Regions from separate parts of the Niveispirillum sp. KHB5.9 genome, predicted to be linked through region 1. Evidence: riboswitches for the same ligand, from Rfam matches in the RefSeq annotation. Region 1 holds a riboswitch; the other holds the start of a gene.
What was found. A riboswitch is a leader RNA that binds a small molecule or an ion and turns the genes downstream of it on or off. The one in region 1 is predicted to bind cobalamin.
Positions count from the first base shown of each region.

Region 2: it holds a riboswitch for cobalamin, as region 1 does, so the genes downstream of both, ACM9HJ_RS00035 (TonB-dependent receptor plug domain-containing protein) here and ACM9HJ_RS28420 (HupE/UreJ family protein) in region 1, are expected to answer to the same signal.

Region 1 covers NZ_JBLTYX010000029.1:46,626-53,951, forward strand. The annotation lists gene ACM9HJ_RS28410 (NnrS family protein) at 1-635, shown strand, start outside; gene ACM9HJ_RS28415 (Crp/Fnr family transcriptional regulator) at 692-1,399, shown strand; gene ACM9HJ_RS28420 (HupE/UreJ family protein) at 1,390-2,007, opposite strand; cobalamin riboswitch at 2,042-2,260, opposite strand; gene ACM9HJ_RS28425 (DUF1636 family protein) at 2,318-2,695, shown strand; gene cobN (cobaltochelatase subunit CobN) at 2,683-6,348, opposite strand; gene cobW (cobalamin biosynthesis protein CobW) at 6,355-7,326, opposite strand, start outside.
Region 2 covers NZ_JBLTYX010000001.1:6,065-13,390, reverse strand. The annotation lists gene ACM9HJ_RS00050 (ABC transporter ATP-binding protein) at 1-486, opposite strand, end outside; gene ACM9HJ_RS00045 (FecCD family ABC transporter permease) at 483-1,505, opposite strand; gene ACM9HJ_RS00040 (ABC transporter substrate-binding protein) at 1,693-2,520, opposite strand; gene ACM9HJ_RS00035 (TonB-dependent receptor plug domain-containing protein) at 2,520-4,370, opposite strand; cobalamin riboswitch at 4,597-4,781, opposite strand; gene ACM9HJ_RS00030 (FAD-binding oxidoreductase) at 4,989-6,509, opposite strand; gene ACM9HJ_RS00025 (sigma-54-dependent transcriptional regulator) at 6,630-7,326, opposite strand, start outside.

The DNA.
Region 1 (7,326 bases):
TGGTGTCGCTGATCGGTGGCCGCATCGTCCCCTCCTTCACCAGCAGCGCCCTGCGCCGGATCGGACGACCCGTGGAGATCGCCCCCTTCGGCTGGGTCGACAGGGCGGCGCTGGCCGGCATCGTGCTGATGGTCGTGGCCGACATGGTGCAGCCTGACGGTATCCTGCCCGGCATCGCCGCCCTGGTGGCCGCCATCGCCCATGGGCTGCGCCTGTCGCGCTGGCATGGGCTGAAGACCCTGGGCCAGCCGATCCTGTGGGTGCTGCACCTGGCCTATGCCTGGATACCGGTGGGGCTGCTGCTAAAGGCGGCCTGGCTGCTGGTGGGGATCGGGCTGGGGCAGGCCTGGACGCATGCCATCACGGCGGGCGCCTTCGCCACCATGATCCTGGCCGTGATGTCGCGCGCGGCACTGGGCCATACCGGCCGCGATATCGTGGCGGCAAGGCCCACGGTGGCGACCTATCTGCTGCTGACGCTGGCGGCGGGCGTGCGGGTGGCGGCACCCGTCCTGCCCGACCCGATGCTGGCCCATGCCATCGCCGGCACCTGCTGGCTGGCGGCTTTCGGGCTTTACCTGCTGGTCTATGCTCCGATCCTGGTCCTGCCGCGCGCCGATGGTCGGCCAGGGTGAAAGCCCATGGCGTTTCGTCTATGCTGGCCGCTTCCGCAAGCCGGTATGATGACCCCATGGAAAAGCCCAAGCCCGATCCTTCCCTGCTGCGCGCCATGCAGATGTTCGCGGGCCTGGATGAACAGGTCCTGGGCGCGGTGATGGCGCAGGGCCAGGCGCGGCTGGTGCCCAAGGGCAGCATCGTCTTCAAGCAGGGCGACGTGGCCACCACCTGCCACGCCCTGATCGACGGGCGCATCAAGATCCAGCAGACCGGTCCCGACGGGCAGCAGGTGGTGGTGCAGTTCGTGGGGCCGGGGGAGATGTATGGCACGCTCGCCATGTTCCTGTCCGGATATCCCGGCGACGCCATCGCCGTCACCGACAGCGTGGAACTGGTCTGGTCGGTGGACAGCATGAAGGCACTGATGCTGGCCCACCCGCGCATCGCCCTGAACACCATGGCTATGCTGGGCAACCGGCTGGAAGATATGCACACCCGCGTCAGGCAATTATCCACCCAGCGGGTGGAACGCCGCGTCGCCTATACGCTGCTGCGGTTGGCGCGGCAGGCCGGGCGGGCGGTGGAAGTCGGGGTGGAGATCGACTTCCCCCTCACCCGCCAGGATCTGGCGGAGCTGACCGGCACCACCCTGCACACGGTCAGCCGCATCCTGTCCGCCTGGGAAAGTGCCGGCGTCACCGCCGGCGCGCGTCAGCATATCGTGGTGGTGAAAGCCGAGGCGCTTGTCGCCATCGCGGAAGACTTGCCCGCTCAGACCTGACCGGCCAACGCCGCCAGCCCGACCAGGGCAACCGCCCCGCCCAGCAGGCGCGGCAGCTTGCCGGCGATCCAAGCGCGGTGACGCAGCAGCAGCGCCGCACCCAGCGCGATCACCGACTGGATCACCGCCAGCCCCAGCAGGTAGACCACGATCGGCGTCGTCTCCGCCCCGAAGATCGACTCACCGTAAGCGTAGCCATGGAACAGGCCGGCAATCGCGAACAGCACGGCCCAGGCCGCCACGGGCAGGGCCCGGCCGCTGGCGATCGCCCCGCCGGCCACCAGCACCGACAGGCCCACGACGATCTCTGCCGCCGGCAGGTTCATGCCTGCGACATGCACGCCCACGCCCAGGCAGGACAAGGCCACGAACAGCACCGGCAGCATCAGGGGCAGCCGGGCAACGGCCACGGCCAGACCGGCGGCCAGGATGAAGGCCAGATGGTCCGGCCCGATGATCGGATGGCCCAGGCCGGACAGCAGACCCTGGGTGAAGGTGGCGGGCATTTCGCCATCCATCATGTGATGGGCGAAGGCCGGGCTGGCAGCCAGGACGACACTGGACAAGGCGGCGCCGCAGGCCGTGGCGCGGCGGAACAGAAGCGACATACTTCCTCCTTTGCGTCCTCCCTCCGAGGACGGTCTTGGCTATGGTTCCACCGGCAGGTCTCCTGGCTTGCGGCTGATGGCGCACCCGATCCGCCTTCCCGGCCTTGAAGGGGCCAGTGGCATGATGGACATGATGCTCGCCGCTCACAGTTGCGGGGGCAGCCGCGGCGCAAGGCTGGTGGAGGTCCGGCCCGTCCCGCGTTCCCTTTTCATGCCGGTATTGAAACCGGCAACCGTTGGAAGCGGCGGCACTATGGACCGGACCCGGCATGGTTGACAAGCGGGAGTGCCACCGGTCTATTGCCGGCCCATGACCGACCCGAACGCCCCCCGCCCCACCGTTTCTGTCTGCCGGTCCTGCCGGGGAAGCAATCCCGACCTGCCCCCCGAACAGCGGCCGGGTGTGGTGCTGTCCCAGGGCCTGTGTGCGGTGGAGCCCGGTGACGTTGCGGTGCAGGTGGTGGATTGCCTGGGCAATTGCAATCGCGGCCCCTCGGTGGCGCTGCAATGTGCCGGGCGCTGGCAATATCTGTTCGGGGAAATCGATCCCGTCACCGGCCCCGCCGACCTGCTGGCCGCCGCCCGCCTGCTGGCGGTATCGACGGACGGGCTGCTGCCCTGGCGCGAGCGACCGCCGGCCCTGAAAAAAGGCCTTATCGCCCGCCTGCCGCCGCTTCAGTCACCGTAACCGGCCTTCAACCGGGTCAGATCGGCGCGTGTGCTGTTGCGGCGCGGATGCCAGAGGCCGCGGCGCATGGCTTCCTCCAGCCGGGTTGCGATGTGCCCGGCTGCCGCCGGGTTCTCCGCTCGCAGGAAATCCGACACCGCGACATCGGCCACATAGGCATCGAACAACAGGTCGAACTGGTGCGACCGCACGGCGCCGGCCAGGGCGGCGAGCGCGAAGGCGCTGTCCACGGCCACCGCCATCTCCGCCGCTCCGGCATAGCCATGGCGCGTCATGGCGGCGATCCAGCGCGGGTTGGCGGCGCGGCCGCGCAGGGTTCGCGTCACTTCCTCCACCAGGGTCCGCACCGTAGTTCGTTCGGAGTCCGCAGTATCAAGATGGTAAATGGCCGGATCGGCTCCCAGACTTTCCGCCGCCGCCGCGAACCCGCCCTCGAACGCGATCATGCCGTCATTGTTCAGGATATCATTGTCGTGATGGTCCTGGGCATGCACCAGGGCGTCGCTGCCCTGTACCCGCCGGCGCCATTGCAGGGGCAGTGGTACACCGTCCAGCCCTTGCCCATAGGCATGACAGGAACCATCCAGATAGGAGGCCCCCAGTTCCGACCGTCCATGCCAGCCGCCATCGGCGATCAGCGCGCCCACGGCCCCGTCATAGGCACCGGCCGCCGCACCGAAGATACGCGCCGTCGCGTGCCGTTCGGCCACATCCACCGGCAGGCCCGTTGCCACCAGATCCCCCGCCTCCCGCCGCACATGCAGGGCCAGCGGGTTGATGTCCTCCCCCTCCGCCAGTGCAGCGACGGCCGCCACGGCGCGGTCGAACAGCGCCAGCTGCTGGGCAAACATGTCGCGGAACAGGCCGGAGATGCGCAGGGTGACATCCACCCGCGGTCTGCCTAGCACTCCGGCCGGCAGCAGTTCCATCCCCGTCACCCGGCCCGACGCCCCCTCCCAGCAGGGGCGCACGCCCAGCAGCGCCAGGGCCAGGGCCAGATCCTCCCCACCCGTGCGCAGGGCCGGACTGCCCCAGCAATCGACCACCAGCCGCTTGGGCCAATCGCCCTGGTCCTGCAAATGCCGGGTCAGCACCCCATCCGCCGCCTTCCAGCCCAGGGCCCAGGCGGTGGGCGTGGGCACGGCACGCGGATCGAGTGCAAACAGGTTGCGCCCGCTGGGCAACGTGTCGGCCCGGCCGCGTGACGGCGACCCGCCCGGACCCGGCCGCACGAAACGCCCGTCCAGCCCCGCCAGCAGCGCCGCCATCTCCGCATCGGCACTGGCGGCGATGCGTGGTGCGATCCGGTCATGCAGCCCGGCCAGGATGCAAGGCACACGGTCCCAGCCGGGATCGGGTCGGGCGGTACCGTCCAGCAGCGCCGCCGCCAGCCTTTCCAGCCCCGCCCGCACCCGGCCGCAGGTCAGGGGCACACCCTCCACCCAGGCGCCCAACGCCATGGGTATCCCTTGTATCCATGACGACTCCGGCGGGGCCGACATCAGGGCGCCGACATCATCGGTCAGGTCCATATCCAGCGCCAGGGCCGGCGGCAGGGCGGCGTCCGCCCCCTCCCCCCGTCCGCGCGGGAAGCGGGCAAGGGCGGCCAGCAGCCTTGCCTCGCCCTTCGCCTCCTGCCGGCGGCCGAAGACATGCAGCCCGTCGCCGATCTGCATATCCTTGATATCGCAGAGATGCGCATCCAGCCGCGTCAGCATGGATTCCGGATCGGCATCGGGCGTGAAGCCCAGATCGGCCGCCACGCCCGTGCCCCAGGCCAGTTCCAGGATACGGTCACGCAGCGGCGGCAGGCGGCGCGGGTCCAGGCTGGCCGCCTGCGCGAACTCATCCAGCGCCTGTTCCAGGGCGGCCAGATCGCCATGCAGCCCCGCCGGCATCGGCGGCGGCGGCAGGTGCCCGACCAGCACGGCCCCCAGCCGGCGGCGAGCCTGCACCCCCTCACCCGGATTGTTCAACACGAACGGGTAGAGGCAGGGCACCGATCCCAGCGCCAATTCCGGCCAGCAATCCGCCGACAGCGCCACCGCCTTGCCCGGCAGCCATTCCAGCGTGCCATGCGCCCCCACCTGCACCATGGCATGGATGGCGATGCGCTGGCGCAGCCAGAGATGGAAGGCCAGATAGCCATGGCTGGGCGGGGTATCGGGATCGTGATGCTGGCTGCTGGAAAGCAGTCCATGCCCACGCGATGGCTGCACCGCCACCAGCACTTTGCCGCAGCGGACAACGGGGAAGCGGAACCCGTCCCCGGCGAATAGCGGGTCACTTTCCTCAGTTCCCCAGGTGCCATTGATACGCCCGCGAACCCCATCACCGGCCAGCAGGCGATAATCCGCCAGCGACAGCGCCGCCCAATCCGGTGCCGGACCGGCCAGCGTCACCATCATACCGTCCGGCGCCGGGGCCGCATCATACCCCGCCGCGCCCAACGCCGTCAGGATCGCCCCAACGCTGGCCGGCGTGTCCAGCCCCACGGCATAGCCCACGCCGCCCCGCCCCGGATAGTTGGACAGGACCAGCGCCAGCCGCCTTTCGGCCTTGGGCGTACGGGCCAGCAGGGCCCAGGCCGCCACCCGGTCGGCCAGGGCGTCGATCCGGTCGGGCAGCGGCCGGCTGACCACCGGCGCATATTGCAGGTCGGGATCGAACAAAGCTTCCGCCTTGAAGGCCACGGCCGGGCCGGGGCAACGCCCATCCATCTCCGGCAGCACGATATTCATCGCCAGATCGGCCGGCCCCAGTCCGGCGGTGCCCGCCCGCCACGCTTCCTGTGTGCCGATGGACAGAACCATCTGCAGCACCGGCGCATCGGCCGCATCCAGGGGCGAGATGTCGGCCCCCGGCGCGATTGCGGAGAAGCCGGTGGCATTCAGCACGACAGCGGGCCGCAACCGCGCCAGTTCCCCAGCCAGCCAGGGTGCCGCCGCCACATCCTTCAGGCTGGCGGCATGGAACAGGTGCGGCGCCAGCCCGCGCGCCGCCAGCGCATCGGCCATGGCATGCACGGGCTCCACATCGCCGGCCTGCAGGTGGGAGCGGTAGAAGACCAGGGCCACGGGCGGCGCCTCCGCCGCCACCGCCCCCGACCAGCCCGTATAGTGACCGAAGCGGGGCAGCGGCGCCGGCTCCCGCCATTGCGCGCCATGCCCCGTCAGGCTGGCGGCATAGGCCAGCATATGGGCGGTATTGTCGATGCCGCCCTCCTGGAAATAGGACCAGAGCCGCCGCGCCACCGGCAGCGGAACGGTGCCTGCTGCATCAAGTGCGGCATCGGCCGCATCCTCCCCCGGCAGGGCCGCCAGCATCACCCCATGGTGGCGACAGGTCTCCGTCAGCCGTTCCAGCCCATAGCGCCAGTACCCCGCCCCGCCATTCAGCCGCAGGATGACCAGCCTCGACCCGGCCACCACCTTGTCCAGATAGAGATCGACCGACAGCGGATGGCCCAGCCGCGACAGGTTGGCCAGCCGCAGGTCGGGCAGGCGATGGCGTTCCCGCCGCCACGCCGCCGCCGTCACCGACAGGTCGCTGCTGGAAAAGGACAGCAGCACCAGCGTGGCCGGGCTCTGTTCCAGATCCTCGGTCGTCGGCGGTGCCGCTAGATCGACCTCTCGGGTCGGCAGCAGATGCATGGGGGATCAGCCGGCCAGGGCCAGCGTCACCGCATCCTGGTCGATACCGTGTTCAGCGATCACCACCAGCCGCGACCGTTTCTCCTCCCCCGGACGCCACAGCCGGTCGAAACCGGCCTGCACCCGGCCGCCCACGCCCTGGACCAGCAGGCGCATAGGCTTGCCCGGCACCTCGACAAAGCCCTTCAGGCGCAAGATGGCGAAACGGTCGGCGACATCCGCCAGCTTTTCCGCCAGCGCCGCCGGGTCGGGCTGAGCCGGGATATCGACGGTGAAGCTGGTGAAATCCTCATGATCATGGTCATCCTCGCCATCATGATGGCTGGGACGGTTGGCCAGATCATCCTCCGCCGCCGCACCCACACCCAGCAGGACGCGCGGATCGATGCGGCCTTCCGATGCGTGCAGGATGCGGCTGCGCGGTACCTCGGCCCGGACCAGGGCGTCGATCGCCGGCAGGGTTTCCGGGGCCACCAGATCGGTCTTCGACACCACGATCAGGTCGGCGCACAGCAGCTGGTCCTCAAACACCTCCATCACCGGCGTGTCATGGTCGACGATGCCGGCGGCGTCGCGCTGCGCCGCCAGGGTGGCGGGATCGGGGGCGAAGCGGCCGGCCGCCACGGCATCGGCATCCACCACGGCGACGACGCCATCCACCGTCACGCGGGTGCGCACGTCGGGCCAGTTGAAGGCCTGGACCAGCGGCTTGGGCAGGGCCAGCCCGCTGGTTTCGATGATGATATGGTCGGGCGGAAGTGGCCGGGCCAGCAGCTTCTCGATCGCCGGCACGAAATCATCGGCCACGGTGCAGCACAGGCAGCCATTGGCCAGTTCGATGACGTCATCCTCCGCACAGGCTTCGATCCCGCAGCCGCGCAGGACGGCGCCATCGACACCGACATCGCCGAATTCATTGATGATCAGGGCCAGCCGGCGCCCATCGGCATTCTCCAGCAGATGGCGGATCAGCGTGGT
Region 2 (7,326 bases), on a different contig from region 1:
GGCCAGCAGCACGGCGGGATCACCGGCCAGCGCGCGGGCCAGCATCACCCGCGCCCGCTCCCCGCCCGACAGGGTCGTGACGTTGCGGCTGGCGAACTGTGTGACGTCGCACTGTGCCATGGCGCGGTCGATGGCAGCGCGGTCGGCGGGCGACTCACCCCCCCACGGGCTGGCATGCGGCAGACGGCCCAGCGTCACCACCCGCTCCACCGTCAGCGGCCAATGGCAGGTGGCGCCTTGTTCCAGAAACCCGATGCGCCGCGCCCGCTCCGCCCGCGGCCAGTCGCCCAGCGCCTTGCCGTCCAGCGCCACCGCGCCCTGGGCTGGCAGCAGCCCGGCCATCACCGACAGCAGGGTGGATTTGCCGGCCCCGTTGGGCCCGATCAGGCCCACGCATTCCCCGGCGCCGATGGACAGATCGACCTTGTCCAGCACGGGCCGGCCACCGCGCGCGACACTGATGTTCCGGACCGTCAGCAGGCTCATCGCATCCGCTCCCTGGTTTTCAGCAGCAGGTGGAAGAAGAAGGGCGCGCCGATCAAACCGGTCACGACGCCCAGTTTCAATTCGTCATTGGTGGGCAGCAGACGCACCATGATATCCGCCGCGATCAGCAGGCAAGCCCCGGCCAGCGCCGATGGCCACAGCAGCTTCGACGGCTGGTTGCCCGTCACCCGGCGTAGCAGGTGCGGCACGACCAGCCCGACGAACCCGATACTGCCCGTCACCGCCACCGCCGCCCCCACGGCCAGCACCGTGCCGGAAATGACCCGCCAGCGCAGCCGGTTCAGATCCACGCCCAAGCTGGCCGCCGTGCGCTCCCCCAGCCCCAGCGCATCCAGCGCCCGCCCGCTGCCGCCCAGCACGATGATGCCGGCCAGGATGAAGGGTGCGGAGACCAGCAGATGGTCGTTGGTCCGGTCGGTCAGGCTACCCAGCAGCCAGAAGGCGATCTCCAGTGCCGCATGCGGATTGGGCGCCAGGTTGAGCGCCAGCGACGTCAGCGACCCTGCCAGCGTCTGCACCGCCAGGCCTGCCAGGATCAGCATCAGCACCGACGCATCCCGCCCCGCCAGCCCCTGGATCAACCCCATGGCCAGTGCGGCCCCCGCCATCCCCGCCAGCGGCAGGGCCAGCGGTGCCGTCGCCGACAGCCCGAAATAGATGGCCAGCACCGCCCCCAGCGAGGCGGACGACGACGCGCCGATCAGCGACGGTTCGGCCAGCGGGTTGCGCAGATAGCCCTGCAACGCCGCCCCCGCCATGCCCAGCCCGGCACCCACCAGCGCCCCCAGCAGAGCGCGCGGCAGCCGGATTTCCCGCGCGATCAGGGCGGCGGGGCTGGTCTGGTCGGAAAACAGGCCCGACAGCAGCTCACCCGCCGGTACGTCCGCCGGTCCGACCAGGAAGGAAGCGGAGAGCAGGAGGGGGAAGAGGATCAGGAGAAGGGGGAGGATGGGCAGCCGGGCGCTTGCTGCCGGCACCGGTTGTGTGAGGGTGGTCATGTGGCGTCTCCCGACATTCCAGCCTCATCCACCGTCACCCTGGCGAAAGCCGGGGCCCAGCGTAAGGCGCGATAGCGCCGATATGACTCATGTCGCGGCTGACGCCGCTCAGTACTGGGCCCCGGCTTTCGCCGGGGTGACGGTGGAGAAAGCGGGAACGAGGGCGCTTCCATACTGACGGCCATCCTCATTTCCCCTCCCCCAACGCTTCCCCCGCCACCCGCTTCAGCAAATCCACCCCCTCGATCGACGCCGGCGTGGCGCACAGCCAGTAGGAGATGGGGAACCCCGCCACCGCCATCCCGCCGCGCGCCCGCGTTAGGGCCGGGTGTTCCAGCACCGATTGCCCGATGCCGGGCCGGTCGGGGCGCAGACTGTCCACCACCAGCAGGTCCGGCGGCGACAGCAGCAGTGTTTCCACCGCCACCCGCCCATTCGGCCGGCCGGCCATCCGCCCGCCGATATTCTCCAGCCCCGCGGCCGCCATCATGTCATTGACGATGCCGCGCGTGCCCGGCACCTCTCCGCCCGGCCGGTATAACGCCGCCGTAGGCCGTGGACCCGGCCCGCCGCCGGCCGGCCGCGCCCGCAGATCATCGGCCAGCCGCTTGCCCTCGGCCTCCTTGCCCAGGGCCTTGGCCACCTGTTCGATCTGCGCCGGGATCTCGTCCAGCCGCTGCGCCGATTTCAGCTTCAGGATCGGCACACCCAGCCTTTCCAGCATGCCCACCGTCTGGGCGCGGGAATAGCCGCCGGCCACCACAAGATCGGGCTTCAGCATCAGCACCGCTTCCGCCGTCCCGTCATGGGTGGCGATGCCCTCGGCCTGCGCCGCATAGGGCGACAGATGCTCATCGCCCGCCAGCCGCGTCAGGCCCGCGATCTGGTCGCGGGCCCCCAGCGCCAGCAGGAACTGATCGGCGCAGAGCGATAAGGAGACTACGCGAGAAGCCGGCGCCGCCCCCACCGGGGAGGCCACAAGGGCCGCCAGCAGAAGGGCGACGCCGGTCCGCATCAGAACGTCACCGTCACACCGCCAAAGGCCGACCGGCCCGGCGCACGATAGGTGCGAACCTCCTGGTAATCCTCATCGAACAGGTTCTCCACCCGGCCGAACAGGCTGAGATTATCCAGCACGGCCCAGCGGGCGGTGAAGTCCACGACGGTGTATTCGTCCAGGATGGGCGAGGTGGCGGACGCCGTATCACGCTGCTTGCCGGCATAGCGCAGGGCAGCCCCCAGATCGATGCCCTGGGCGACGGTCCAGTCCACCGATGCGTTGATCGTGTCCTGCGGACGGCGCGGCAGGTCACGGCCCGTGCGGCGGTCCTTGGCCTCCAGATACGTGTAATTGGCCTGGATCAGCACGCTGTCGATGGGCTGCGCCTGGAAGGTCAGCTCCACACCCTTGGTCCGCGCCTTGGCCACGTTGATATAGCCGTTGGAGAACGCGATCATATTGTCATAGACATTGCGGAACAGGCTGGCGCCGAAGCTGACCTTGCCATCCAGCAGCGGCTGTTCGAAGCCGGCATCCACGCCCTTGCCCTCTTCCGCCTTCAGGCTGGTATTGCCATAGAACGGGTCGTAGAGCTGGTACAGCGTCGGCGCCTTGTTGGCGGTGCCATAGGAGGCGCGCAGGATGGTGCCCGTGGCCGGGACCTCGTACGCACCCGTGGCGCGCCAGGTGCCCTCGGTGCCGAACTGTTCATGATCATCGATGCGGCCGCCCAGGGTGACGGTCAGATCGTCGGTCAGGGCCGCCTGATACTGGGCGAAGGCCGACTTGGTGGTGACGCTGTCATCCAGGCCGGTGGTCGTGGCGGTACCCGCCGTGTTGGTGGTCTTGGCATCCTCCTCATCCACCGACAGGCCGATGGTGGCGATGTCCTTGGTCCGGACATGCAGGTTGCCCTGATAATCCAGCGCCTTGCGGCGGCTGTCGAAGGTGGAGAAGCGGTAGAAGCCCGTGGGCTCGTCGAAATCGCGGTCAGTGCTGGCATAGCTGGCGGCCAGGCTGTTCTCGAACTTGCCATCCAGCAGCGACAGGCTGGTGCTCCCTCGCACCTGCCACGTCTCCTTCTCCTGGTCCGACGGGCCGTCGCCGCCGAACGGATCGAATTCGGTGTCCAGCCAGGACCAGCCGGCATTCAGGTCGAAGCGCAGGATCTCGCTGGCCTGGAAACCGACGCGGCCGCTGACGGAGCGGGCATCGGTGCCGTCCTTCTCGTCACCCACGAAGGTGCGGGAGAAGCCATCGGTGGACAGGTTGGATGCCGACAGGGCGTAATCGGCCTGTTCGGTGCCGCCGGTCAGCGTGGCCTGCTGGCGGAACGTGCCATAGGAACCGCCTTCGATGGTGCCGCGAATCCTGGTCTCGCCTTCGCCGCGACGGGTGATAAAATTGATCACGCCGGCCATGGCGTCATTGCCGTAAAGCGCGCTCTGCGGGCCTTTCAGCACCTCGATCTTCTCGATATCGCCGGTCATCAGGCTGTTGAAGTCGAACTCGTTGTTCGCACCCGACGCGTCGTTCACTTCCACGCCGTCGATCAGCACCTTGACCATGCCGGCTTCCGATCCGCGCAGGCGGACGGTAGAGGTACTGCCCAACCCGCCATTGCGGGAGATGGACACGCCCGGCAGGCGCTTCAGCAGGTCGATGGCCTGCACCTGCTGCCGGCGCTCGATCTCGGCACTGTCGATGACATTGACGGTGCTGCCCACGCGCGCCTGTGCCGTCGGCACCTTGTTGGCGGTGACGATGATCTCTGCCACCTGGGTCGGCTCGGCCAGGGCGGCCGTGGCGGACAGGATGGCGGCGGCACCCAGCAGGGTGGCGCGGAAAAGGTTAATTCGGCTCACTTCTAAGACTCCGATCCGTTCTTTTTCTGACGAATCCGGAGGATGCGCATGCAGCCGGCATCGACAGCGCCCCCATTGCCGGGAACACCTGCCTTCACACCGTTATCTGGTCCTGGCGATGGCCTGAAGCAGGCCCTTTCTACAAAGCCGTTCCACCCGCGCACTCCCTCGGAAGCGCCGGCGCGAAACGGTAAACCGTCCCATCGGGGCACCCCGCCCAATGGCCGCGCGACGCATTGCCGATGGCAGGTCTCCTGGCTCGCGGGTCACAGCGTCAGCCCGGCCTTCCCAGTTTCCCAGTGGCCATGTCGGGCTTCGCTAACCGCTTACAGTTGCGGGGGCAGCCGCGGAATTTAACCGCATTCCCTTTTCACCCCTTTTGCAAGGGGAACCATCGATGAACGGGTCTTACCGCGCCTGCGAAGGGGGCGCAAGGGAACCCTTATCGACGCCCGGCATGCCACCCCCGTGGGGGCGGCATGGACCGTGGAAGAGGCTACCCTCTCCTGATCCCGATGAGCTGGGTCATTGGGATCAGGTCGGCGGCGATCGCCGCCGCGCCGCACGTGCGGCGTAGCCAAGCCGCCGGATGGCGGCGCCCGGCGACTGAGGGAGCCTTTAAATGGGTTTAATACCCTGCCCGTAATTGAAGAAGCTGTCCGGATCGACCTGCTTCTTCACTTCGCGCAGGCGGGTATAGTTGGCGCCGTAATAGGCGCCGGCCCAGTCATCCAGGGTCGGGTCGGGGAAGTTCTGATAGGCGCCGATCGCCGAACAGGTCTTGTTGGCCAGGGCGTAGAAATCCTTCTGCCAGGCCAGGTTCTCGTCGATCAGCCCCTGCGGATCGGACGTCTGCCACCAGTTCATTTCCACCGAGAACAGCCAGTCGTAGCCGCGATGGACGTAAGCCGTGGCGTCGGGTTTCACATCATTGATGACCCCGCCCGTCTGGAAGAACTTGAACGCCACGGGCATGGAGGTGCCGGGCATGGCCTTCGCCGCCTCGAACATCGCATCCACCGCCGCGCGGGTGATGCGGGCGGAATGCATGTAGCTGGATTTCTCCTGATAATAATAAGGGAAGGTCTCTTCCGACAGGAAATCCTGGGCCACCCAATAGGGGATGTCCTCGTGCACGGTGCGCTTGTCGGCACGTTCCCACAGGGGGCCGAATATCTGCTTCAGACTGGTGCCCTTGGTCTTGTGCAGCTGCGCCAGGATCGACACGTTGCTGCCCACACCCTGGCACCGCTGCTGGATGCTGGGCAGGGTGATGTTGATTTTGCTGCCGAAACTGTCGGGCGCCGCCGGCAGCCGCTGCAGCAGGTCATACACCACCCCGGCCTGGTCCTTGGTCCAGGTCAGTTGACAGACCGACACCGTATCGACGGGAAAGGTCTGCAGGGTGAAGTCGGTATTGATGCCGAAATTGCCCCCGGCTCCGCCCCGGCAGGCCCAATAGAGGCCGCTGTCCTGCTTGTCATCGGCCTCATGGCGTTCCCCGTCGGCGGTGACCAGCGACGTGGACCGCAGCAGGTCGGATGCCACCCCGTAGCGGCGCATGTTGAAACCGATGCCGCCACCCAGCAGGAACCCCGCCGCCCCCACCGCGTCGCAGCGGCCATGGGTGATGGTACGGCCCAACCGTTCCAGCTCCTTATAGACCAGGGAATTGATGGTGCCGCCCTTGACCCGGACGATGCCGTTCTTCTTGTCCAGAACCTCGACACCCGCCATCAGCGACATGTCGATCAGCAGGCCATTGGTGGCCGAATATCCGGCATAATTATGCCCGCCCGACCGCACGCGGAAGGGCAGCCCCTGCTGCTTGACCCAGCGGATGGCGGCCTGCACATCCTCCGTCTTCAGACAGCGGGCGATGCCCATGGGCAAGGTGCCGTAGCGCAGATTGTTGGGCCGGCAGACATCACCGAAGAACGGGTCCAGTGGCGTCAGCACCCCGCCGCTGACCTGGGCCGCCAGGTCCTTCCAGGCCGATGGCGGCGGACAGGCATCGCGCGGTGTGGCGGCCAGTGCCGTCGCTGCCCAGGGCAGCGACGGGACCAGCGGCGCCACCGCCGCGAACTTCCCCAACCCCACCAGGAAATTGCGGCGCGACGGCACAACATTCTGCAGCATGATGCCTCTCCCCCGAACATATTATCGTTCAGGTTTATATGGGCATATGCCAATCCCGTCAACGCGGGGTTGTGGTCATTTTCGCGCTAAAGTATTATTTTGAATCCGGAATGATGACAATTATCGAAAATCATCTATTTCGACCCCGAAACGCTTCAGCTTGTCGTAGAGCGTTTTCCGCGGCACCGCCAGCGTCTCCGCCGCCGCCGCGACATCGCCCTTGTGGTCGGCCAGGGCGGCGCTGATCAGCTGCCGCTCGAACGCCTCCACCTGGGCCGCCAATCCCACCTCACCCGGCACACCACCCAGCAGCGCCGGCAGGCCCAGGGCCATGCGGTCGGCGACATTGCGCAGCTCGCGAACATTGCCCGGCCAGCGATGGGCCAGCAGCGCCTGGCGGTCGGCCGCCGGCACCACCACCGGCGCCCGTCCCAGCCGGTCGCCGGCGGCCAGCAGGAAATGGTCCAGCAGCATGCCCACATCCTCGCGCCGGTCGCGCAGCGGCGGCAGGGTCAGGGGCACGACGTTCAGGCGGAAATACAGATCCTCGCGAAACCGTCCCTGCCGCGACAGCGCCCCCAGATCCTCCTTCGTCGCCGCCACGAAACGGATATCCAGAGCGATCGACCGGTTGGAACCCAGCCGCTCGACCTTGCGGTCCTGCAAAACCCGCAGCAGCTTCACCTGGGCTGCCAGCGGCATGCTCTCGATCTCGTCCAGGAACACGGTGCCGCCATCGGCGAATTCCAGCTTGCCGATGCGAGTCTTGGCCGCGCCGGTGAAGGCGCCAGCCTCATGCCCGAACAGCTCGCTTTCC